4 regions of the Desulfosporosinus youngiae DSM 17734 genome follow, and region 4 is predicted to be linked to each of the others. Evidence: riboswitches for the same ligand, from Rfam matches in the RefSeq annotation. Region 4 holds a riboswitch; each other region holds the start of a gene.
The links. A riboswitch is a leader RNA that binds a small molecule or an ion and turns the genes downstream of it on or off. The one in region 4 is predicted to bind molybdenum cofactor.
Positions count from the first base shown of each region.

Region 1: it holds a riboswitch for molybdenum cofactor, as region 4 does, so the genes downstream of both, moaA (GTP 3',8-cyclase MoaA) here and DESYODRAFT_RS12680 (class I SAM-dependent methyltransferase) in region 4, are expected to answer to the same signal.
Region 2: it holds a riboswitch for molybdenum cofactor, as region 4 does, so the genes downstream of both, DESYODRAFT_RS16980 (FecCD family ABC transporter permease) here and DESYODRAFT_RS12680 (class I SAM-dependent methyltransferase) in region 4, are expected to answer to the same signal.
Region 3: it holds a riboswitch for molybdenum cofactor, as region 4 does, so the genes downstream of both, DESYODRAFT_RS17610 (hypothetical protein) here and DESYODRAFT_RS12680 (class I SAM-dependent methyltransferase) in region 4, are expected to answer to the same signal.

Region 1 is NZ_CM001441.1:612,152-617,773, reverse strand. It holds gene DESYODRAFT_RS02960 (NYN domain-containing protein) at 1-383, opposite strand, end outside; gene DESYODRAFT_RS02955 (MogA/MoaB family molybdenum cofactor biosynthesis protein) at 907-1,407, opposite strand; gene DESYODRAFT_RS02950 (MOSC domain-containing protein) at 1,407-1,841, opposite strand; gene moaC (cyclic pyranopterin monophosphate synthase MoaC) at 2,062-2,532, opposite strand; gene moaA (GTP 3',8-cyclase MoaA) at 2,536-3,507, opposite strand; molybdenum cofactor riboswitch at 3,580-3,708, opposite strand; gene fdhD (formate dehydrogenase accessory sulfurtransferase FdhD) at 3,862-4,647, shown strand; gene mobA (molybdenum cofactor guanylyltransferase) at 4,693-5,328, opposite strand; gene DESYODRAFT_RS02925 (glutaredoxin family protein) at 5,303-5,521, opposite strand.
Region 2 is NZ_CM001441.1:3,623,838-3,629,459, forward strand. It holds gene DESYODRAFT_RS16970 (ABC transporter substrate-binding protein) at 8-1,138, opposite strand; gene DESYODRAFT_RS16975 (ABC transporter ATP-binding protein) at 1,244-2,044, opposite strand; gene DESYODRAFT_RS16980 (FecCD family ABC transporter permease) at 2,044-3,081, opposite strand; molybdenum cofactor riboswitch at 3,172-3,313, opposite strand; gene DESYODRAFT_RS16985 (class I SAM-dependent methyltransferase) at 3,510-4,202, shown strand; gene DESYODRAFT_RS16990 (hypothetical protein) at 4,202-5,005, shown strand; gene DESYODRAFT_RS16995 (ATP-binding protein) at 5,018-5,622, shown strand, end outside.
Region 3 is NZ_CM001441.1:3,767,993-3,773,614, reverse strand. It holds gene DESYODRAFT_RS17615 (hypothetical protein) at 21-545, shown strand; partial or broken gene DESYODRAFT_RS27485 (DUF3102 domain-containing protein) at 636-746, shown strand; gene DESYODRAFT_RS17610 (hypothetical protein) at 950-2,488, opposite strand; molybdenum cofactor riboswitch at 2,587-2,720, opposite strand; partial or broken gene DESYODRAFT_RS27480 (LbetaH domain-containing protein) at 3,256-3,458, shown strand; gene DESYODRAFT_RS17600 (hypothetical protein) at 3,478-4,335, opposite strand; gene DESYODRAFT_RS17595 (hypothetical protein) at 4,383-4,748, opposite strand; gene DESYODRAFT_RS17590 (DUF4183 domain-containing protein) at 4,803-5,622, opposite strand, start outside.
Region 4 is NZ_CM001441.1:2,748,734-2,754,355, reverse strand. It holds gene DESYODRAFT_RS12690 (ABC transporter ATP-binding protein) at 1-84, opposite strand, end outside; gene DESYODRAFT_RS12685 (FecCD family ABC transporter permease) at 84-1,106, opposite strand; gene DESYODRAFT_RS12680 (class I SAM-dependent methyltransferase) at 1,139-2,176, opposite strand; molybdenum cofactor riboswitch at 2,280-2,409, opposite strand; gene DESYODRAFT_RS12675 (helix-turn-helix transcriptional regulator) at 2,570-3,529, shown strand; gene DESYODRAFT_RS12670 (hypothetical protein) at 3,926-4,969, opposite strand; gene DESYODRAFT_RS12665 (ABC transporter ATP-binding protein) at 4,959-5,622, opposite strand, start outside.

The DNA.
Region 1 (5,622 bases), 2.1 Mb from region 4:
ATTTTTCTTAATAAGGAAAGAAAATCTCCATCCCCTGTCAGCAATAAAAACATATCAAATGTGGATGCTCTTGTCAGCAATATCTCTTGGGCCTCAAGCATTAACTCCAGATCGGCAGCATTGCGGCGAAGTTGCGTACTAGCATAATTGTTTTTTCCAAATACATGACGAGTAAAAACATTCGTGCTTTCAAACGTCGTTTGCGTTCGCCAAAACTCTTCCCGGTCAAAATTGGCGTAGAGATAGATGGCTAATAATTCTACATTAGTGCGCTCGGCATATTGATGCAAAAATGTTACCAATTGTTTCGGCGTCAATTCACAACTGCGCTCTAATAAACTGGCCCAAATATTTTCATAATCGACAAATGCTATGGCTTTCAAATTATTCACCTCACAAGCCACTAATCTACCATATTCTACGTGTCATTTTGGACAAACGTGACAAGCTTCAGCTCTTAACTTATTGATTAAGCAGCAATTTTGAACATAATTATTACAACCTGCAGGAGAATCGGCATAACCAACTATTAGAAGTTTACCTTATAATGACATGATGTTTGGAAAAAGAGTTTTATAAAGCACATAATCCTTCCTGAGCATCCTGTGTGCAAAATGCTCTTTTGCGAGGCACGTTAAATTTTAGTGCTTGAACCATCCCATCTAAGGACTTTCATACATTAAATTCCGAAAGATAAGCTGGGCTAATTGGCCAAGTTTTGACCAGGTAAAAGATTAACGACTTTTACTTGATATTATTTATGAAGAAACAGGGGGACAGGTGCGTTGTTTTAGTTTTAAAACAACGCACCTGTCCCCCTGTTTCCAAAGAACTGTTAATCTCGTTTAAATTAAAAACTATTAATAGTTAAATTAGGATTAAAAAGTTTTGATGTATTTCATCCCATTACTGCTGAATTGTTGACCCACATTCACTTGCTTCTCCTTTGAGAATCTGAATTCCATGGGGAATTGCAGGCGCAATCGCTGCGAAGCATTCGCGAACTGCTTTAACACTGCCTGGCATATTAATAATCAGGGTTCGCTTTCTAAGAACTGCAATTGCTCTGCTTAACATTGCCTTTGGAGTCACTTTAAGACTCTCCATCCGCATGACTTCGGCAATACCCGGGACCATTCGATCTGCGACAGCCAGAGTCGCCTCTGGTGTGACATCCCGCATTGAAAACCCCGTACCCCCGGTCGTTAAGATCAAATCCAGGCCAAGTTCATCTGCCCAATGGCGCATGGTTTTCTCCAGCAACACCTGGTCATCAGGAAGCACTACATACTCCACAACCTCTCCATCGATTTCCTGAACAAGCTTAGCAAGGGCAGGTCCGGAAAGGTCTTCCCTTTCCCCACGTGACCCCTTGTCACTAGCCGTTATAACTCCCACGCGAAGCATCAATTGATCACCTCAATGCTATCTCCGACTCGAACAACTCCGCCCTCCAATAACCGAATAAAAATTCCTTCTTTCGGCATCACACAATCTCCAGCTTGATGGTAGATGGCGCATTTTGTGTGGCATTCCTTACCAATTTGTGTTACCTCTCCAATGCTTGTATCTCCAATTTTTATTTTTGTTCCAATCGGCAGAGTAAATAATTCAATACCTTCTGTTGTTAAATTCTCTGCGAAATCCCCTGGGCCTACCTTCAACCCTTTATCTTGCATGGACTTAATACTCTCCATCGCCAGTAAACTGACCATCCGGTGCCAGTCTCCGCCATGAGCATCGCCTTCAAGCCCAAAGCCCACTTTTAAGATGCCTTCACCCACATTCTTTTTGCGCATCCCTTTTCGTTCACTTGTACAAACAGCTACTATTTTTCCCATAATAATATGCCTCTCCTTCATGCTCAATTATTAGTCCATACGGCAGTTAGTCAAACTTATGCAAGACTTAGTGCCACTTACTTTCTGCTTATAATGTTTAGTGGCAGTTAGTCTCGTATATAGGAGACTACATTTCTGAAGCCCCGCTTCAGAAATGTCTAGTCGAACTTATGCAGGGACTTACTGCCACTTACTTTCCGCCTAAAATGTTTAGTGGCAGTTAGTCCCGTACAAAATGCCCGCTTTTTCCCCCCAGCTTTTCTGCCAGAAAAATTCCCTGGATCGTCATCGTCTTATCGATTGCTTTGCACATGTCATAAATGGTCAAGGCAGCAATACTAACTGCTGTTAATGCTTCCATTTCCACACCGGTTTTTCCGTGGACTTTCACGCTAGCTTCGATATCTATCTCACCAGGTTCCACCAGTTTAAAACTTAATTTAGCACCGGTAATCGCTAAGGGATGGCACATTGGAATCAGTTGTGAGGTCTGCTTTGCCGCCATAATCCCCGCAACTTGGGCCACTGCTAAGACGTCTCCTTTAGCAATCTGCCCTGAGCGAATTCTTTCCAGGGTTTCTGGTTTCATCAGTATCTTACCTTGGGCAACAGCAACCCTAGCAGTTTCTGCCTTGTCACTGACATCCACCATCCGTGCGCGTCCTTCTTCATCAAAATGTGTTAATTCCATTGCTTACCCTCCGATCTGAGACATTACACGTGTATCTTGCCAAGCTTCATTGTTCATATGATGTTCTGCTGGTTTATGCCAAACCGCCTGTGCAAATACCTTCAGAATATCCTGATCCGAACTGCCCGAACGCAGGACCTCTCTTAAATCAACTTCATGTTTACTATGCAAACACGGTCTTAATTTACCGTCTGCCGTCAAACGCACACGATTGCACGTGCTGCAAAAATGACGACTCAGGGCGCTGATAAAGCCGATACTTCCTTTATAACCGCTTGGCTGAAAATATTCAGCAGGGCCTCCGCCGGCAATCACTTTAGTTGGAGCATCTTCATTGAGCCCTAGTAGTTCTTTCATTTCTTTAATTGAGACAAAATCACTCCGATGCTCCGAGCTGACACCAATCGGCATGAGTTCAATAAATCGAACATGAAGCGGATATTGTTTAGCCAGCTTTAGAAAGCTGGGCAGTTCTTCCGTATTAAATCCGCGCACAACGACAACATTAACTTTGACCGGATTAAGGCCGGCCTCCAGCGAACGAAAGATTCCCTGAATCACTTTTGAGACATCCCCTCCGCGAGTATTCTCAAAAAAGCGGGTTTTATCCATCGTATCCAAGCTAATATTAACTCGGTGAACTCCTGCAGCCTTTAAATCAAAAGCCATTTCCGGAAGTAATAATCCGTTCGTTGTGAGCATGAGATCTTCAACTCCAGGAAGTTGAGCCCCCTCGCGCAGGAATTCCAAAATGTCCTTGCGCACAAGAGGTTCTCCGCCTGTAATACGAAATCTCCGAAAACCTAATTGCGTGCTTATCCTCATCAATCTAAGTATTTCTTCGAAAGTAAGAATCAAATCATGCGGCATCCATTGTATCCCTTCTTCAGGCATACAATATTTGCAACGCAGATTACAACGATCCGTCACTGAAATTCTGAGATAATCAATTCGCCTAAGAAATTGATCTTGCATTATGTCTCCTCTTTCTGGATTAGATTTTAAAACAAAAAACCCCACGGTCTGTAAACAACCGGGGGAATATAATCCACCTGTCAACAGACTCCTTTCCAGCAGGAGATATCACAGTTTCCCATAATACCCGAGTGCCTAAGACACTAGTCTGGTCACCATAGCATTGCTTTAGGCAATCCAGCTTCGGAGCGAAACGATTCAATTTAACCTTCACTTTAACCTTTAAGAAATAATTCGTGATAAAGTCGAAAATTCCTTTTATTAATATATTACATTTTGTCTTTTTAATAGAAACTGATTCAGATTCTTGAAAAATTAGTGTACACTATAAAAAAAAGGTCCAAGGAGGTTAAAATGCCAAACGAAACGGTTACCCTTTCCATTCTTAAAGCCGATGGAGCATTAATAGAAGGAAGAGAAGATACAGTTGTCCGAGAGGTTCCATTAACTATTCACTATAATCGAGATGAGATCGCCACCCTATTGTGTTCACCTTCCCAGACTGTGGAACTTACTCTTGGGTTTTTATTCAACGAAGGGTTCATCCGGGTTCCTGAGGACGTGTACGAAATTCGCCAAGATTCTTCAGACCACATGGTTTGGGTTGAGGGTAAACCTTGTGTTTTACAGAAAGAACTTATGAGCAAACGATTTGTATCTGCCTGCTGCGGTAAAAGCAGAGCTTCGTTTTGTTTTGCCAATGATGCACTTATGGTTAAACCTCTTGTCTCAACTTATAGCATCCCACTTCAGGAAGCTTATAATTATGCTAAATTTTTACAATCCTATCTTCCTCTCTTTCAGGAGACGGGTGGGGTACACAGCGGCGGAGTTGGCAATAAAGGCGATATACTCCTAACCAGCTATGATATTGGCAGGCACAATGTCTTTGATAAGCTCAGCGGTGAAGCCTTTCGCACTAAGTTGAGCCTTGAAAACCATGTTATCTTCTTTAGCGGCAGAGTTTCCTCCGAAATCCTGCTTAAGGTTGCCAAAATGAATGTTCCCATCCTCATTGCCCGTGGCGCGCCGACAGATATGGCCCTTTCTCAAGCAACTGCTTTGAACATTACGATTGTGGGGTTTGCAAGGGAACAACGCTTAAATATTTACACCTGCCCGGAACGAATTATTTTCTGAACATTAAAAATAAGATTTTAGCTCAGTTTTCGAAGAGTAGATTTATCATTTATGGATAGCTGCCCAGTCTTCGGGTGTATTCACGTTGCAAAAGACGTTTATCGAATCCGAAACCCCCTCCAGTTCCTGTTCTTCCACATACTTCACGGAACAGGCAGGATAGAGATCTATGATCTTGAGGCACCCTGCCTCAAGATTCTTTTTTATTATGGGAAGGCAACAGCGATGATAATAGGCGTGTAACGGATGGAGGCCTGACTTAAGCTTTGGAACGACAACATCATAGTCTGAAATCCATTTTGCCAAGCTGCGGATAATGTCTGCTTTTAAAAATGGCATATCACAGGCGACAAAAAAAACCTCATCATATGCGGCCGCTGTTAAACCCTGATATAGCCCTTCCAGCGGGCCTCGGCCGAGAACTTCATCCTGAATAATAGGTACCCCAAAGTGGGCAAAACGTTCTGGAGTGTTGCTGCTAATGATTACTTCCGAAAATACGTTTCGCAAAACCTCTAAACTCCGTTCTGCCAGAGACCTTCCGTCTATTTCGAGAAAAGCCTTTTCTTTTTTCATACGCGAGCTTTTTCCGCCTGCTAATAAAACTCCAGTCGCCTTCAATTTCGGAAGTTGTTTTTCGAAGTCTCGTAGTAGTTTAGTAATTTCTGAAGACCTCCTCATATTCAGTAGACGAAAAGCGGGTTAGAATCCGTTTCCCTACAATGGTTACCGGAACTCCGATGGCATCAGTTACTTTTCTTAATTCTTTGAAATTCTTAGGAATGAAAATATTTTTCTCTGTAAACATAATCCCTCTCCCCGAAAGGAATCGCTTAGCGCGTGCGCAGTAAGGGCAAAGAGGTAGAGTATACATAATTACTTCTTGATTCACAATTTTTCACTCCTCAACTCGTTTGAAGTTGATAGTTCTATCTTCAATGTACCATATTTATTCTTCTATGTCACGGCGAGGAC
Region 2 (5,622 bases), 880 kb from region 4:
ATTATTTTCAGGAAAGTCCGTTGCTCTTGGCATGGTTGAAATTGGGAGCCATAATCTTCCAATCCTCCGCGCCGAGATCATAGTTCATAAAGGTCTTATAAAACTTTTCCGCCTCTGCTTTAACATCAATATCTTTAAACTGCTCGGGATACATAATCTTGGCCATCTGCAGCACTCCCAGGGCCATTTCCACATCCCCGTTCCACTGGGTGACCCCCATGGGCATGATATAAACGTCCCCGCTTTGGATTGCCTTAATATTCTGGTAGCGTTTATCCGCCTTCCACTCGTCATAATAGGCAGCCATTTTTTCATCAAAAGGTGTGGTGACAATGGTCTGGAAAATAAAGTCCGGGTTCCACTGGGTGATATTTTCCGCGCTGGTCGTGAAGTAACGGTTGCCTGCCTCGGCCGCTACGTTAATACCGCCTGCCGCCTTCACAGCCCAGCCACAGGAAATATTATTGGCAAAAACCTCAAGCATAGTGGTACGGACGACAAGGGCTGTCTTGCGCTGGGATTCCGGAATCCCGTCCACCCTTTGTTTCACCATCGCCAGGATATCATTGGTATATTTCAGGTATTGCTCTGCTTTCTCCGTCTCGCCAATCAGATCGGCAACCCCCAGCAATTCCTTGTGCCAGCCTTCAAACACGTCATCGGAGTTGGGCGTCATCATCCCGTCAATATACACAGGCATATTCAGGGACTTCATTTTCTTATTGGCTTCAGCAGCCGAATTAGGGGAGATAATAACATCCGGGTTGGATTTCAGCATTTCTTCAACGTTCACTTTATCGAAGCTGCCATAATCGGGAATGCTGAGAATCTGGGGAAAGGCATGCCGCATCCAGGCATAACGGCTGGTATCCGCCATGGCAGACACCAAATCCACTCTTCCCAGCAGGGCAACTGCGCCAAAGGAACCCATCCAGGAGGTGATAGCCACTTTATTCAATTTGGCGGGTAAGGTAACACTGTTTCCGGCCATATCCACTTTGGTGACAACCTGGGATTCCTGCCCGGCAGCTTTATCTGCCGTTCCATTGGCAGCTTGAGGTGCATTGTTGCAGCCCACTACGGAAAACATCATTAGAAACCCCAAAACGATACTAATTACTTTTATGCTCTTGTTCATGACAAATTTCTCCTCTCTTAAATGACCATGGTAAAATTTTATATCCTAGGCATCTGCCGGTTCACAATTATTTGGCAACTTATTGCTTCCCTCCTCTTTTCCGCCCTAGGACAGCGGAACGCATACTTTTATGTCTGTCGAGCCTGTTACGGCGGAACGCGGCAGAATACCCGTGTTGATGATTTTCGTCTCAACAGCATAAAGATCCCTCAGGCTATGCTCTGTGATGACCTGATTGGGGCTGCCCGTTGAATAAATCCCCCCGTCTTTCAGCAGGAGCGCTTTGTGAGAATACAAAAAGGCATGATCGGGAAAATGGGAGGCCATGATGATGCTGAGTCCTTTCTCAGAAAGCCGGTATATCTGGTTCAGCACCATCTGCTGATTGCCGAAATCCAAAGCTGCCGTCGGCTCATCCATGATCAGGATTTTCGGCAGTTGGGCAAGCGCCCGGGCAATCAGCACCAATTGCCGTTCTCCTCCGCTCAGTTCCTGATAGCGCTTGTCAATCAATCTGGCAATGTTAAGCTGCTCAACCACACCCTCTGCGATCCTTTCATCCTCTTTTTGCGGGGAGGCAAACATTCCCAAATAGGCTGTCCTGCCCATTAAAATCACATCCAACACCGAATAGGAAAAGGGCGGATTATTGGCCTGGGGAATATAGCCGATAGTCCGGGCAATTTCAGCTCTGGACCATTGGCTGATGTCCGCCCCGTCAACAGTAACTGATCCGCCTAACATCCGGATCAAGCCCAGCATGGATTTGAACAGGGTGGATTTCCCTACGCCGTTTGCGCCTAAAATGCACAGAACTTCCCCCGCCGCAACCTGGAAATTTATGTTTCTTAAAACCGGCTTGTCCGCCGAATAACCGCAAACCCCATTTTTCAAGGCAAATAGCATTAGGCCGCCTCCTTTCCGCGCAGCATGAGGGAAATAAAGAAGGGCGCGCCGACAATCGCCGTCAAAACACCTAGAGGAATTTCCACACTGGACAGGGAGCGGGCAAAATTATCCACCAAGAGCAGGAAACTACCGCCGATAATCAGGGAAGCGGGCAGCAAAAACTTGTTGTTGGGTCCGACAATCATGCGTGCCAAATGAGGGATGACCAAACCAACCCAGCCGATCAAGCCGCCAATGGAAATAGACGCGGCAGTCAGTATGGTGGCGCAGACAATAACAACAATCCTCAATTGTTTCGTCTCAACACCCAAGGCCTTAGCTTCATCTTCACCCATGGAAAGAACATTCAGCCTCCAGCGCAGCAAGATCAGAGGCACCGCTCCTATCACCATGGGGATAAGCGCCCAGCCGATATCGGTTATGGTAATATTGGCCAAGGTGCCCAACAGCCAGAAAGTGATGGTCGGCAGTTTGTCCAGCGGGTCGGCCAGGAATTTCAGCAAAGACACCAGAGCGCTGGCCAATGAGGATACAAAAATCCCGGAAAGAATCAGGGCCAGAGCGGGGTCGCGCTTAATCCTGCTGCCGACAAGACAGGAACAGCCCACAGCCAGCAAGCTCATGGCAAAAGCCGAAATCTGAATCCAGACCGCTCCCAAGCCGTTAAAAATAGCCAAAGCCGCTCCAAAGGACGCCCCTGCGGAAGCTCCCAGGATATCCGGGGAAACCAGAGGGTTTTTAAAAACGGCCTGATAAGAAGCCCCGGCCAGCGCCAGCAAGCCGCCGATCAAAACTGCCGCAATGATTCTGGGAAATCGTATATAAAAGACAACTGTCTCAAAAGAATCCGGCCAGGTAGGGCTTATAGGGAACACTTTACTCATAAATATCAAGGTAACTTCGCGAAGGCTGATGCCGCTGTAACGTCCAAAATTAAATGAGCCGATGAAAATGACTATTAAAACCCCTAACAGGACAAACAGCTTAAGGTTCAGCAGCCTTTTTTGTTCACTGCGGCTTAAACTTTGCTTCATATTATTCTCCCTTCTTATTTATATATAAAAATGCGACCTGCTTTGAGGAATTAAAAGCAAGCCGCATCAGTATCTTCAGCGGTAAGGCATTCTTCTGCCGCAGCTTTTCCTTCTCAAAAGTGAAGGTTAGACCGTTTCCAATCATAACCCCGTGAGCCCGTAAAGTTCAGACTCAGGTTCTGACAGCATGAGTTATCCTTTTAGCTGTCAGAACACGGAAAAGACCTATTATTTGTATTATTTTACGATATAAAGGTGGAAATTGTCTGTTCGATTTATAACCTGTCCTAAAATATTTGATGATCAGCAGGTCAAATTGTGCAACGTTGCATAATTCGACCTGCCAACCCCCTGAAGGAGGATTTAAAAAGCCAAAAGCAGAACCTTACAAATTAAATATAAGAATTTGAACACGAGGGTGATTGCAAATGAAGGAAGCACTTTTTGACCACGTCGCCGCACATTATGATTCCTGGTATGGTACAGAGCTTGGCTCCGTATCGGACCAAGTTGAACGTCATCTGGCTCAATCCATGTTTAAGGCACCGGGGCCCCGGGTTCTGGAGATCGGCTGCGGTACCGGACAATATACCGGCTGGCTTGTGCAGGAGGGATACGAAGTCACTGCTGTGGATATTTCCGCTGAAATGATGGCTCTGGCCCAAACGAAACTAGCGGCCCTTGCGGAAAACACCGCAAACGCTAAGCCTGTTCACTGGCGTCATGCGGATATTACAGAAATTCTGGATCAACTTGTATTCTATGATGGGATTTTTTCCATGACCGCCTTTGAATTCATACCGGAACCGGAAAAGGTCCTGCAAAAACTTTTTAGTCATTTAAAACCCGGGGGCTGTATGGTGATCGGACTCATCGCCGGCAGGAGTGCTTGGAGTGAATACTATGCGGAGGCAGCCCGCAGCAATCCCGCTTCGGTCTTCGCCCGTGCTGCTCTTTACAGCAAAGAAGAAATAAGCTCCTGGCAAATCGGTGTACCTGCCGAAATCGGCGAATGTCTCTTCTTCCCGCCCAAGGTTCAAACAACAGCCGAAGCCCTGGCTATGGAGGAGAAAAAAGAAGGCAATCCTGGGTTTGTGGTGGCCAAGTGGGTAAAGGACTGATGAAAACCTCAAAGCTTATGGAAATGATCAGGACTAACCCCAATGCCATAGCCTACATCCCTAATCCCTCGGATGAGCTAAAGTTATTGGCTGTTCAACAAAATGGACTTACCTTAAAATATATAGAAAATCCAACTCCAGAGATGCAGAAATTAGCCCTGGACAATAATAGCCGGGCGATTCAATTTATCAATAACCCTACCGAGGATATGATGACCAAAGCAATCAATGACAGCTGGGTTAACTTAGAGTATATTGAAAGCCCAACCGATCCGTTAATCAAATTGGCCATCAATCAAGCCGGCTGGGCTATCAAATATGTTCAGAATCCAAGTGAGGAATTGCAGTTATTAGCCGTACGAAAAAATTACGATTCCATTAAGTTTATCCAGGAGCCTAGTGAGCGTGTCCAGGAAGAGGCTGTAAAAATCAGTTATGATGCCTTAAGATATATTAAGTCTCCAACCCCTCAAGCGGAGCTTCTGGCCATCAAGAAGAACGAGAGGGCTATTACCTTTATCAATAATTTAGATAAACCTAAAATCTTAGAATTTCTGAAAACCAATAGTTTAGTGATTAACTATGTTATGCAGAAACTATCTAACTCTGAATTAGAACAAGTTTTAAAGGAAGTCCTAGCCAGGGAAGATGTAGACGAAAACTATGTCCGGGATTTTTTAAATTGCAGTTATATCCATCAAAACAGCGGCCTTCTGCCCATGGACAAGGTCATGTTTATTTATAAATATGGAAGCAAAAAGGCGAAAAAAATAGCTGTTGATGAAAAGCTGAAGATGCTGTAGGAGTGAGACATCATGAATTTTACAGACACCTTAAAAAGTGTTGACTTAGTGCTATCCACAGGAGAAGTTCCTTTAATCGTTGGGGAAAGCGGCATCGGCAAAACAGCCTTAGCCAGAGAAATTGCTCAGGCAAATCATTGGAGTTTAATTGTTATAAATGGGAATCTCCTTAAAGAAGGGGAAATCGGCGGTCTGCCCACCATAGAATCCTATTCAGGGGTTAACGGCAAAGCAGACCCGGTGGAAAAGAAGGCGACAGTCTATGCCGTCCATCATAAGCTGCGGGAAATCGATGAAGAAATAGCGCGGGGCAAAACCGTTCTTTTATTTATCGACGAAATCAACCGTTGTGAACATACCGTCCAGCAGGAACTGATGAATCTAATCTTAAATCGAGAAATCAATGGCTATAACCTGCCTGAAGGGGTAAAAATCTTAGCAGCCATGAATCCTTCCAATAAATACGGTTCGGATTTTGATTACCAGGTGGTCGATATGGATGCCGCTCAAGAAAATAGATTTGTCTGGTTATTCATGGAGCCTGATTATCATCAGTGGATCACTTGGGCCATTGAGGCCGGAATTGAGCAGAAGGTTATCGAGTTTATCTCTGTCTT
Region 3 (5,622 bases), 1.0 Mb from region 4:
GATAAAGGGGGAAACATTGCTTGACCATAACGTTTACAAAATTCGCTGGATTTTGTTTTATTTTATTATCAGTGCTAAGACTTACACCCTTTATAAATGCAACTGGGAAGTGGTTGCTATATGTTTCGCTTGCAGCGTTTTTTCTAATATTATCTGACCTAATAGAGTTCTACATCGAAGGTATAGCAGTAAAGAGAGAGGTTAAACTGAATAAAACATTAAATCACCTACCTTCAGTCCTCCTTGCGGGTTCACTGATAGCTGTAATCGTTTTACCCTATCTGAAAATCAATATTCCTGTAAAACAAGTTAATGCATTGAGTGACGCTATTACATTAGTTAGCTTAGGTATCGCAATAGCACTAATTGGGTTCAAAACAGAAAGAACAAAAAAATCATCATTTGATAAAACTAATTCTATAAGGGATGAGATCAGAGAGTATATAAATTCAATTGAAGGAAAGCGTGTCATTGATGAGAGGATAAGCGAGCTATCGTCACAAGATACACAATCAATTGGAGTGCAAAGAAAAGATTCAAAGTAAGGGTTTGTTGCTGCTACTTATGCGGGCTGGGTTTACCTGAAAATTTACAGAAAATAGCCAAGTTGAGGTGTTTTTGAGTGAATTGACTTAAGTTTACTCCTTCTGGGATTATCGGAAGAGGAGCGGAAGGAATTCATCGCCCAAAACGATGTGGCCGGCATGACGAAACAGGAGCTCCAGCAGGCCTTGAAAGATAGGGAGCCAGGCCATGCAGGAGAAAGAGCAGGCCCTTAGGGTATTCGCCGTATTCCAGTGCAGGAAGGGTTGTGTACGGTTTTTTTATGGATGATCACTGAATAGATAACTCCCCATATAGCAATAGGTTTACGCTGAAAATAGACAAAATGGATGCACCTTACGGACGAAATTATTGATACACTTTGGAAATCATGATCAAACCCCCACTAATGAGCTGCTAATCTCTTATTTAATTCTTCAGCTATTTCTAATTCGACTAAATCGATATTTGTTTTACCAATATAACCTGCCGGAATATCATTTGCTCTTATGAAATCGACAGTTTTATAATAGGTTTTGTGGCTCATATATTTTGAATAAAAGAGAACAAAATCTATCTCTCCAAAACTTCTAAATTCAATCTTGTCATTAAAGCCATCTATCGTAAGAATTGTGGGAAATTTAGCCTTTAACCGTTTTCTCCAACTTGGGGTCCCTCCGATGATTAAGAGCTTCTTATTGGTGATAAACTTCGATAAATCTAATGAAGTCTCTGTGGGTAAATAATCATTTTTAAGATCGATGAAAAACTCCCGAAGTTGAAAAAGTTCCTGTCTATTTTTCATTTCAGTATTTAGGTTTATTTTAAGTTTATCGATCTTCTTATTTAGCTCATTAATTTGTGCTTCATAAAATCTGCTTTGCTCAGATAAGGCATTTTTCAGTTTAAACTCATAATTTTCAATCTCACTTTTTAGTTTTTGTGCCTGGATTTCAACAGTGTCTTTTTCTGATGATGCAATATCTAACTTCTCCTTAAGAGCTTTCAATTCGGAATATAGGGCATCTTCATCACTATAAGTAAGATAAAGTTCCCTTGCTCTTAAGTATTCATTAAGCAGCATTTTTACAATATATCCGGCACCGAATGATTGCACAACCTGAGTTTTATCAAATTCCGATTTTCTCGTAGTTTTTATAAATGCCAGCATAACTTTATCTAAATCATTTTGGTTAAGCTTAGGAGAAATGGAATCAACATCTAATTTATGGATTAAAAGGAGATTGCGTAAACAACTTACAATATTTTTTATCTCTTTATTCTTACTATAAAGAATATCTGAGGAATTTTTTATTACTCCAAGTTCATTCTTGACTATCTGTTTTACTTTGGCTAATCTATTTTCTCTTTTTAATTCACTTTCAATATCAGTATTAATAGGGTTAATGTTAATAAACAAACTTGCCACATTAAATGCGTTTTCCACAACTTGCAGGTTGAGTAAATTTTCATTCATTTGTTTCATGGTGTAAAAATATAAAACAATCAGCGTTTCAGTTAACTTGAGGTTTTTATTGGTGTCTTCTATTGCTGGCAAATTTTTTCTAAATCCATCGTAATTATTATTTTGAGCATGAATATATACATCTTTGTAATATTTCTTGATGAGCCGTAAGACCTTCACTTTTATCAGCTCGGATTGTTCGGCGCTTAGTAAAATACCCAAAGTTTTTTTAGCATAAATTTCTTGTTCCAAGTCACCGTTACTTAGTAAGACATGATTATATCCTGAAAAGTTTTTAGCGTTTTCAAAGAACATTAATTTATTCTGATTATAAATGGAAGCTATATCTTTTCTCATTTCCTTATTTAAAGACAATCCCACAGAAATAATTGCCATAAAATATTCTTCTGCATCATTTAGGTCAATATCATGATTCTCTGAGAAAAATTCCATGACTTGTTTCATTTTTATACTTGCCAATGAAATTCACCACCTAACAATTTTGAAATGCATTGGTACTCGAAAAAAATAAATGGCTCCGCCAATAGAAAGCGGAGCCATAACTGATTTTAAATCCAGTTGGCTTTAATCCACCTCCTTTTCAAAACGTGAAGGCATACCCGTTTCCAAGTATACCCCGAGGGTTCTAGACCCTGTCCGGTGTCCATAGATTGCTCTTTAGGTTCATCCCGGCTCGGAGATTCGTTTTTTAATTTTAAATCTTGAATTTACCGTTAAAACCAGCACCATTGACTGTTATCTGATTATCTCGGGAACATTCAAATGTTGGATAATAGCTTTGTTTGTTTATATTTAATATTGGTAAGAAAAATGAGGCTTATGGATCTGATTGTCGAACCTACGTAAACATGAATTATACGTTTCCTCTGTTATTATACTGCACAAAATTCCTGTTTATCAATGTTTTTATTAATTTTCGTGTAACACGCTTTTTTAAAGAACTAGATTGGAGAGGTATATTTTTATTGAGTCAGAAGATCCGTAAAACTGGAAGGAATGGAAAGCGGGAAAGAAGGCCAAGAATACGCTATATTGACCGACTCCATGACATTTATCCGGATTTTTTAGCAGATATTTCACTTAGCAAAAGATCGAATGATTTATCAATGTTCAAGAAAACCCTGGTTTCTAATACCATGGATTTCAGCAAAAATATCCTTATTACTCAGTAATAGGGGTGAAGCATATGGTTAAAAGTGAAAAAGAGAAAATGCTATCAGGCGTTTTTAGGACCAAATGTTCAAATCTATACGGTTGGGCATCCTACTGACCCCGCGGAGAGACAAATAATGTTTGGATTGGCGGCGGAACCATTATCTGCCCGGGAGTGACAATCGGAGATAACCTGACGATAGGCGTGGGGAGTGTGGTGACTAAGGATATACCTGACAATGTAATTGCCGCGGGTAACCCCTGCAAAGTAATCAAAAGGCCTCCGCCTAGGGCGATTAAGCTTCATATCCAAAAAGTGTCATTTGATTTTTGCCGGTGGTGCAGATTGCAACCTCTACAGCATCTAATTGAATCGTATTGCCCAGGCCCAGCCCGGTATGGCTTCCCACAAATGATGTCTGAAGATTATTTATTACGTCCCAGGGAGCAGGTGCCCCCAGTACTGCAGCGGTTATATCCTGTTCAAGGGGATTTGTCAGATAATCGGCAGTACCGATTAAGGAACGGCTTACCTGCCCCAGTCCGGTCCAGGCTGCCTGAGCATTGGGCCGCCAGGAAAAGATCATTGAACTGACCCCTACGGCAACGGTCAGACTGAGTCTGCAGTAGAATTTTATAACAACCTGCTCAATATCCAAATAATTAGACATTGCCGGAAGCAGGCTGTACCCTAAGATGATATTTCCTCCGGTCTGTGTAAGCAAGCCTGAGGCTAAAGAGGCAACGCTGCCATTATGAAGTCCCACGGCATTATTAACATTGGTGAAATCAGTCCTGCCGTTATAGGCTGTCTGAGTAGCTGTAACAGCCCCGGAAGTATTGCATTTTATTTGCTCATCAGATGTTCTTACCATAAGAGGAGTGTTTGGACTGAGATTATAAGGAGAATAAAAACTTTGACTTACCGTACTGAAAGGCTCTGTTATTCTGAGGGAAAGGAAATCATTATTTCCATTACTTAACAGGAGGGATACCGCCTGAGAAGCCGATGCTTGCACTGCTGTCAGACAGACGCTTTTCTGCGCCTCCGGAGTCCAAAGAGTTATTCCGCTGGTCAGGACGCCAAAGCTGGCATATTTAATCAGGTTTGAGTTTTTTTCAATAGCTGCTGGAATTTGCTGAGGACTGCTCATTAACCGGCTCTCCTTTGATTTTTTGACCTGGCCTTGAATGCCTGGCCTTATAACTCATACCCTATCAGGGTGACATTGACGGTTCCGGCAGCACTTGTGGTAACAGACACCGCTTCATCCGGATTAAAGCGAATAGGGGATAGGAAGCTTTCACTGCAGGTGGCCAGGCTGCTGGTAAGCATAATCGACATGAAAACAGAGTTGCTTCCTCTGTTTAGCTGAATGACCACCGGAACAGAGGCAGAAACCTGCCATGCCGTCATGAATATGCTTTGGCCGGAAGCCGGTGTCCAAATCGTTGTATTGGTTTGAGCGGTAGTGAATGTCCGGAAGAAGACGATATCGGACGGATATTCTCTTGTAACCAAGGGCTCTTCTAAAACAATACTCATGAGTCTGGTTTGATCGCCCATAAGAAAACTCCTATAGCACATATTTTTATCATAATTAATTATATGACACGTTGTTTATAGCGTGACCAGGCCAAGGCCGGCAGAGGATAAAGAAACAAACTGGATGGATATAGGTACTCCAGGCTTTGGCAGGCACGCAACTTCCAGGATAAGGAGTCCTTTTTGGAGGGTATAATTTTTTTCAGGCTGAATAACTCCATTGATAAACAGCATTTGATAAGAAGTTTGCCGGGGGTCAAGTATTCCCTCATCTCCATACATCATTATTTCATCCTCATTCGTATACACTCTTTCCCCGCCGGCAAAGGCATTGAATTGATAGATTGCCGCCTGCAAAAGGATATCGTTTTTATTCTTTATGATTAAGGATTCAAGAATAATGGGCACTCCCGTTGACGGAGGGCTTTGGGTTGTTAAAGTTAAAAGCCCTTCCGCTACGGTATAATTGATCTGAGGCTGCAGTACCCCATTAACATAGAGGTTAAAGAAAGAGACTTCAGCAGGATTGGGGATACCGTTATCACCGTAGATAGTTAACTCGTCAGCATTCGTAAAGGATGTCCTGACTCCATCGGAAATAGCATTGTATTGAGACTTCTCTCCCTTAAGAAGATGATCTTCAGCCTTAAAAGAGCCTGTGATTTCCGCGCTCAAAACAATGGTGTTATTGGCATTTAAAGTCCCGATATCCCAGATAATTTGACTGCCCTTTGGGGAGACGGTGCCTTGGGAAAGGCTCAGGATATTCAGATTAAGCAAAGTATCCAACAGTAAGGTATCCGTCAGGAGAACCTTGCTGACCGGACCATAGCCATTATTCGATACTCTGATTTCTGTTGTCCAGGTAAGCACCCCATGGGGCGGCACTTCCAGA
Region 4 (5,622 bases):
ATGACTGGCCAACGTAAAGGAAATATCCTTCAAAATCATCCTGTCCGGGTGATAATAAAAACTTAGCCCTTTCACCGTTAACACTACGACCACCCTTTCCTGACTCTGGACAGCAATAGCACGAAGACTGGAGTGCCAACCAAAGCAGTGAGCACGCCAAGCGGCAGTTCAACCCCTTCGATCCCCCGAATAACATTGTCGATTATCAGCAAAAATGTTCCGCCAATGAAAAACGAAGTAACCGCCAGCTTAGAAAAACTTGCTCCGGTAAGCATTCGGGCAATATGCGGCACGACCATGCCAACCCAGCCGACAATCCCGCAAATACTGACTGCCGAGACCGTCATCAGCGTCGAACTGATAACAACTACCAGCTTCACCAAAGGAACATTGACTCCCATCGTGCGCGCCTCATCTTCTCCCGCCGCCAACACATTGATCTGACTGCGAAAAATATAGATCATGAAAAGGGATAGGGCCAGAGTCGGCAGCATGACTAAGACATCCTCGTTTTTGCCCTTGCCCAAACTGCCCATCAGCCAATAAGTAATGGTCGGCAGCGCGTTATCTGTATCGGCCAGGGTTTTTACAATGGAGAGCAACGACTGAAACAAGCTCGAAACAACAATCCCCGCCAAAATGAGCACGGTAATTGTATTCCCTCCAAATACATAAGCAATCGTATAGGCGGCCGCTACGGCGATAATCCCAAAAAGAAAAGCCAGCAGCTGGATCTGCCACCAAGAGGCATTGTTGATCATGGCCAGCGCCGCACCAAAGGCTGCTCCTGCCGAAACCCCTAAAATATCGGGAGATACCATCGGATTTTTAAACAGCGTCTGATATGAAGCTCCGGCAACCGAGAGAGCTCCCCCGACTAAAATTCCAAGCACAATCCTGGGCAGACGCACCTGCATAACAACCGTATCGAGGGTAGTGTCCCAGTACTGCGGTATATCGGCGAATTTAGAAAGGATGATGTGCAAAACCGTTAGGGGGGATATTGCAAATCGTCCAACCAAAAACGATCCAAAAAACAACGCTATGGTAAAGCAGACCAGCGCAATTATTTTCAATCTAAAGTAGTCATTGCTCTTAAGTCTCAAGGGTGAACTTCTCCTTCATCTTATCTATCCATTTACACATCTATTTGCACCCTCTCCATCTTTTGGCCCAGGTGCAGCTTAGATACACCATACGTGCCAGGTAGATCAGCTCTGCTGAACAGCTTAATTCCCGCCTCATTAAAAAACCGGCCGAAGGTTTCCACATGACAGATGGGATGCCCTAAGCTGTGTATGGCCTTGTCCAGTTCATTGATTCCGTCGGCTTCAGCTTCGCAGCCCGGACCACAGAACCAATGATTGGAAACCAACAGTCCGCCTGGCTTTAAAAGATTGGACATTTTCAAGAACATGGGCGATAGTTGCTGGCGATAAGCATAGAGTTTGTGGGCCATAAGAATCACATCGAAATCAGGCTCCGGATTGATTTCCAGAAGATCATCAACCTCATGGACCTTAACTCTGTCTGCTAAACCCTGATCCTCAATCAGCCTGGCAGTATGGGCGACCCGAAGCGGTTCCTCAATAATCAAGCCCTCTAAATTGATATTTTCCTGGCACAGGGCAAGAGTGAATAGTCCAAAGGAGCCGCCTATATCTAAGATCCTTTGGCTTTGTCGGAACCCGGGCCAGTTTACTACGTGACGCGTAAGAGCCTGAAGTTCCCCTGTTAACGGACGTTTGGCCATGGCCTGAATATATTCGGGAAAAACATTATCGTAACGCAATTCCAGCACCGGGTTTTTAGAACGAAAGAGGGGTAGCAAGTCTTTCCAATCAAAGCCGGCGGTTAAACTTAACCACTGGTATGTCTCTTTATCACGGGTCAGCAGGGTGCTTGTAATACCGGAATTCCTGTATTGATTGCCTGATTGCACGAGAAAGCCCATTTCAATAAGTGACTGTAAAAATCCCTTCATGAAAAGGCCATGCAATTTGACCCCCTGAGATATTTCCTCTCTCGTACTCCCCCCTATTTTCTCAAGCCAGTCAAACAATCTTGAATCGATGGCCGTTTTTAATATCTGGAACGATTTATAGGCCTTGATATAATTTTCAATGACCTCCAGTCCCTCGGGGATTTGCGTATCTGCCAACTTATCAACTGCCATCCTTAAACCCTCTTTCACCACATAAAACTTATTTTCGATTACCGCTCAACGGGTACAAAATGGCCCCACTCAAAGAAAGTGGAGCCACGCCAAATAAAACCTTACCAGGCCTGCCACCTCCTTTTCAAATGTGAAGGCATACCCGTTTCCGGTTACGCCCTGAGGGCTTAAAGCCCTGGCCGGCAACCATAGATTTCTCGTTAGGTTGATCAGGCTCGGAGATATGATTGATTAAGTTTTTAAATATAATAGGTTCGGCGTGTGTACTAGCTAACGTAAACTAACTAGACATAACAAAACCAAACTTCATTGCCATTATACAATATGTTATAATAAATAGGCAATATAAGATTAATTATTATAATATTCATAAATAATTTCTGGAGGTTCGCTATGGCTAATGATGTTTCCTATACGCCTGAAGAAGTCGCAGAAATCCTTAGGATTTCCAAGTTCACAGTGTATGAGCTCATAAAGCGGGGTGAGCTCATGGCTTACCATGTTGGTCGCAAGGTTCGTATAGAGAGTGCTGATATTGAGAGCTACAAACGAAAATCCAAAGGGCTCGCCCCCTTAGATTCCCCCGCAACAACCCCATCCCCCTCCTTTGCACCAACCCAGGGATTCAGCCACAATCCTTCTTCGGATGAAGGCTTAGTCATCTGTGGGCAAGATATCCTCTTGGACATTCTGACCCGCTATCTGGAAAGACAATTTCCGCAAGTTCATTTCCTGCGCCGCTATATCGGCAGCATCGATGGGCTGATGGCCCTATACCGCGGCCATGCCAATGCAGTTACTGCACACCTATGGGACAGCGATACCAACGACTATAACCTTCCCTATGTGCGCAGACTGTTGCCAGGTCACCCAACCTATATCATAAATTTGGTTTATCGAATGGAAGGTTTTTATGTTGCCAAAGGTAACCCCAAAAATGTAACCACCTGGAGTGACCTGACTAAACCAAAGGTTCGTTTTATTAACCGCGAAAGAGGGTCCGGGGCAAGAGTGCTGTTAGATGAACAGCTAAGGATTCTAGGGATTCGCAGTCGGGATATTGTTGGTTATGGAGAGGAAGAAATGACCCACCTTGCCGTAGCGAGTAAAGTCGCCCGCGGTGAAGCAGACGTTGGTTTAGGAATTGAAAAGGTTGCCATGCAATTTGTCAATCTTGATTTTATCCCGCTGCATAAAGAACGCTATGATCTGGTAATTCGCCAGGAAGATCTGGAGCGGACACATTTCCAGGCTTTAATGAGTATCTTAAAATCCCCCTCTTTTCGCAATGAGGTGATAGGAATTGGGGGGTATGACATATCTAGTATGGGAGAGATCATGGCCGAAATCTAGGAACGCCTTAAAAAAGGCAGCGAAGTCAGTTTAATCAAACTGGCTCCGTTGCCTTTTCTTGCACTATCAGACCCACATGCCGCTTTGCGGCACCACTGATGAGTGAAAATAGGTCCTTTGGGTCGGGCAGCTTCTCCCACATCCGTTAACTCAGCACTCCGAGGCTCGCCCACTCACCGGCGCGGGAGTTACCTTCAGCGGATAAGTATTCTTTGGAGATAGCCGCTTCGGCGAAACTGTATCCTACGCCGGTAGGGATTCCTTAAGGGATCACGGCTTCGGCGATACTCTCCGCTGGAGACTATCGTACCGGACATTTTCGTGCCAAACCTCAGGGCAGTACCTGATGTGAACCTGTGGCTGGGTGTATCCTTAAATACAACAACACTTATTTGCTTAATCTGTCGGCATGAGATTTTCCAGATTAAGCGGGACCATCGACTCGTCTCCCCGACGAAGACTGGTAAATCCGGCCTCAAAGAGCATTTTTCGGCATTCTGCCATGGAAGCTCCCCTGCCTTTAGAGGTTTCGAGGTTATTATCCCGGGGGTTGGCCCCGCTTTCAGCGGTTAGAACATTAGCTCCTGCTAATAACCCCGCTTGGTTAGGCTCATGTACGGACATATAACGCAAACTCTTCAGATTTAAAGTGGCTAAAGTAATGACCGCCACAATCTGGGCCAGTCTCAATTCCGTAATTTGTCCATGGACAGACAATGGAACACCCGGTACAGCTATCCTTCGCATAGCCGCATGTTGAAAACAGCCAAGTTCAATTCCAATGAAGAAATTATCAATAATTTCTTCATTGGAGTGCTCTGGTCCAATGGGTTCGCAGCAGGTATATAAATCGAGGCCGGCGGCAACAATGGCTTCCATGGTCGAACGCCTGACCTTCGGACTGAGATCTGTATCGATGCCTTCCCTCAGGCGATTAACATGATAAGCCCCTCTTACACCTGCTTTTTTTAATTCTTGCCAAGTCTTGATATCGGCATCCCCGATATTCACCCAGATCTGCGTATGATCAGGGATATTCTTTTTGACAATCTCAACTGAATTTAAAACGACATCCAGGTTATAGGAGTGCATTGTCATCAGGAACAGTCCATACAAGTCCCCTTGACCCGCGAATTCTTGTGCTTTCAAGGCAATCTCTTCATCCGTTGTCCTTCTTGGAGAAAACTGAGTATGCCCTTTTCCGAAAACACAGAACCGGCAGTTCCCCTCGCATTCCGAGACTTCGACCCCAATCTGCCCGATAATCACTCCGGAATTTTCCGACTTTTGCCTGGAAAGATGGTCCGCCACCGTCCTGATCATTGAGGCTTCCAAGGATGTTTCCTTGAAATTAAGCAAGTGGAGACAGTCTTCTTTCGTCAGGCTTTCATAATTCTGAACTTTATCCAGGATTTCTATCAGTCGTTGATTAAATTGCATTTTTTATCTCCCTTTTGTAGAATACCCCTTTAGAAAAATCAATTTCCAGATTAACCAGATCCCCGACAGTCAGCTCGACTTCAGGACCCGCTGTCACCCAAAAATCCTGATCCTGATAACGGAGCAGAACATTATACCAATCTCCTAAAAAGCTGACCGCTAAGATTTGAAAATCACCCGGTTTCGTTAAAATCCGGAGATGATTGGGCCTAAGCATCATCCGGTAAGGTCCATCCGGCAAGGACGCGGGGAACTCACCCAACATGCTCCGAAACATTCCTCCTGCAACCGTCCCTTCCAGATAATTGGTTTTGCCAAAATAATCGGCAATATAAGGAGATGCCGGAGCTTCATAAACCCTCTTGGCGAAGTCATACTGAAGAATCTGTCCATCGGACATAACCGCAATCCGGGCGGACATCAGCAGCGCATCCCGTTGATCATGGGTAACCATAACCGTTGTCATGGTTAACTCCTGATGGAGACGGAGGACCAATTCGATCATTTTTTCTTTAGTAAGCACATCCAGGCTGGTAAATGGTTCGTCCAGCAGCAGAATAGAAGGTTCGGCTGCAATCGCCCGCGCCAAGGCAACCCGTTGTTTCTGGCCTCCGGAGAGGGCATTAACTCGTCGTTTCTCAAAACCGATCATT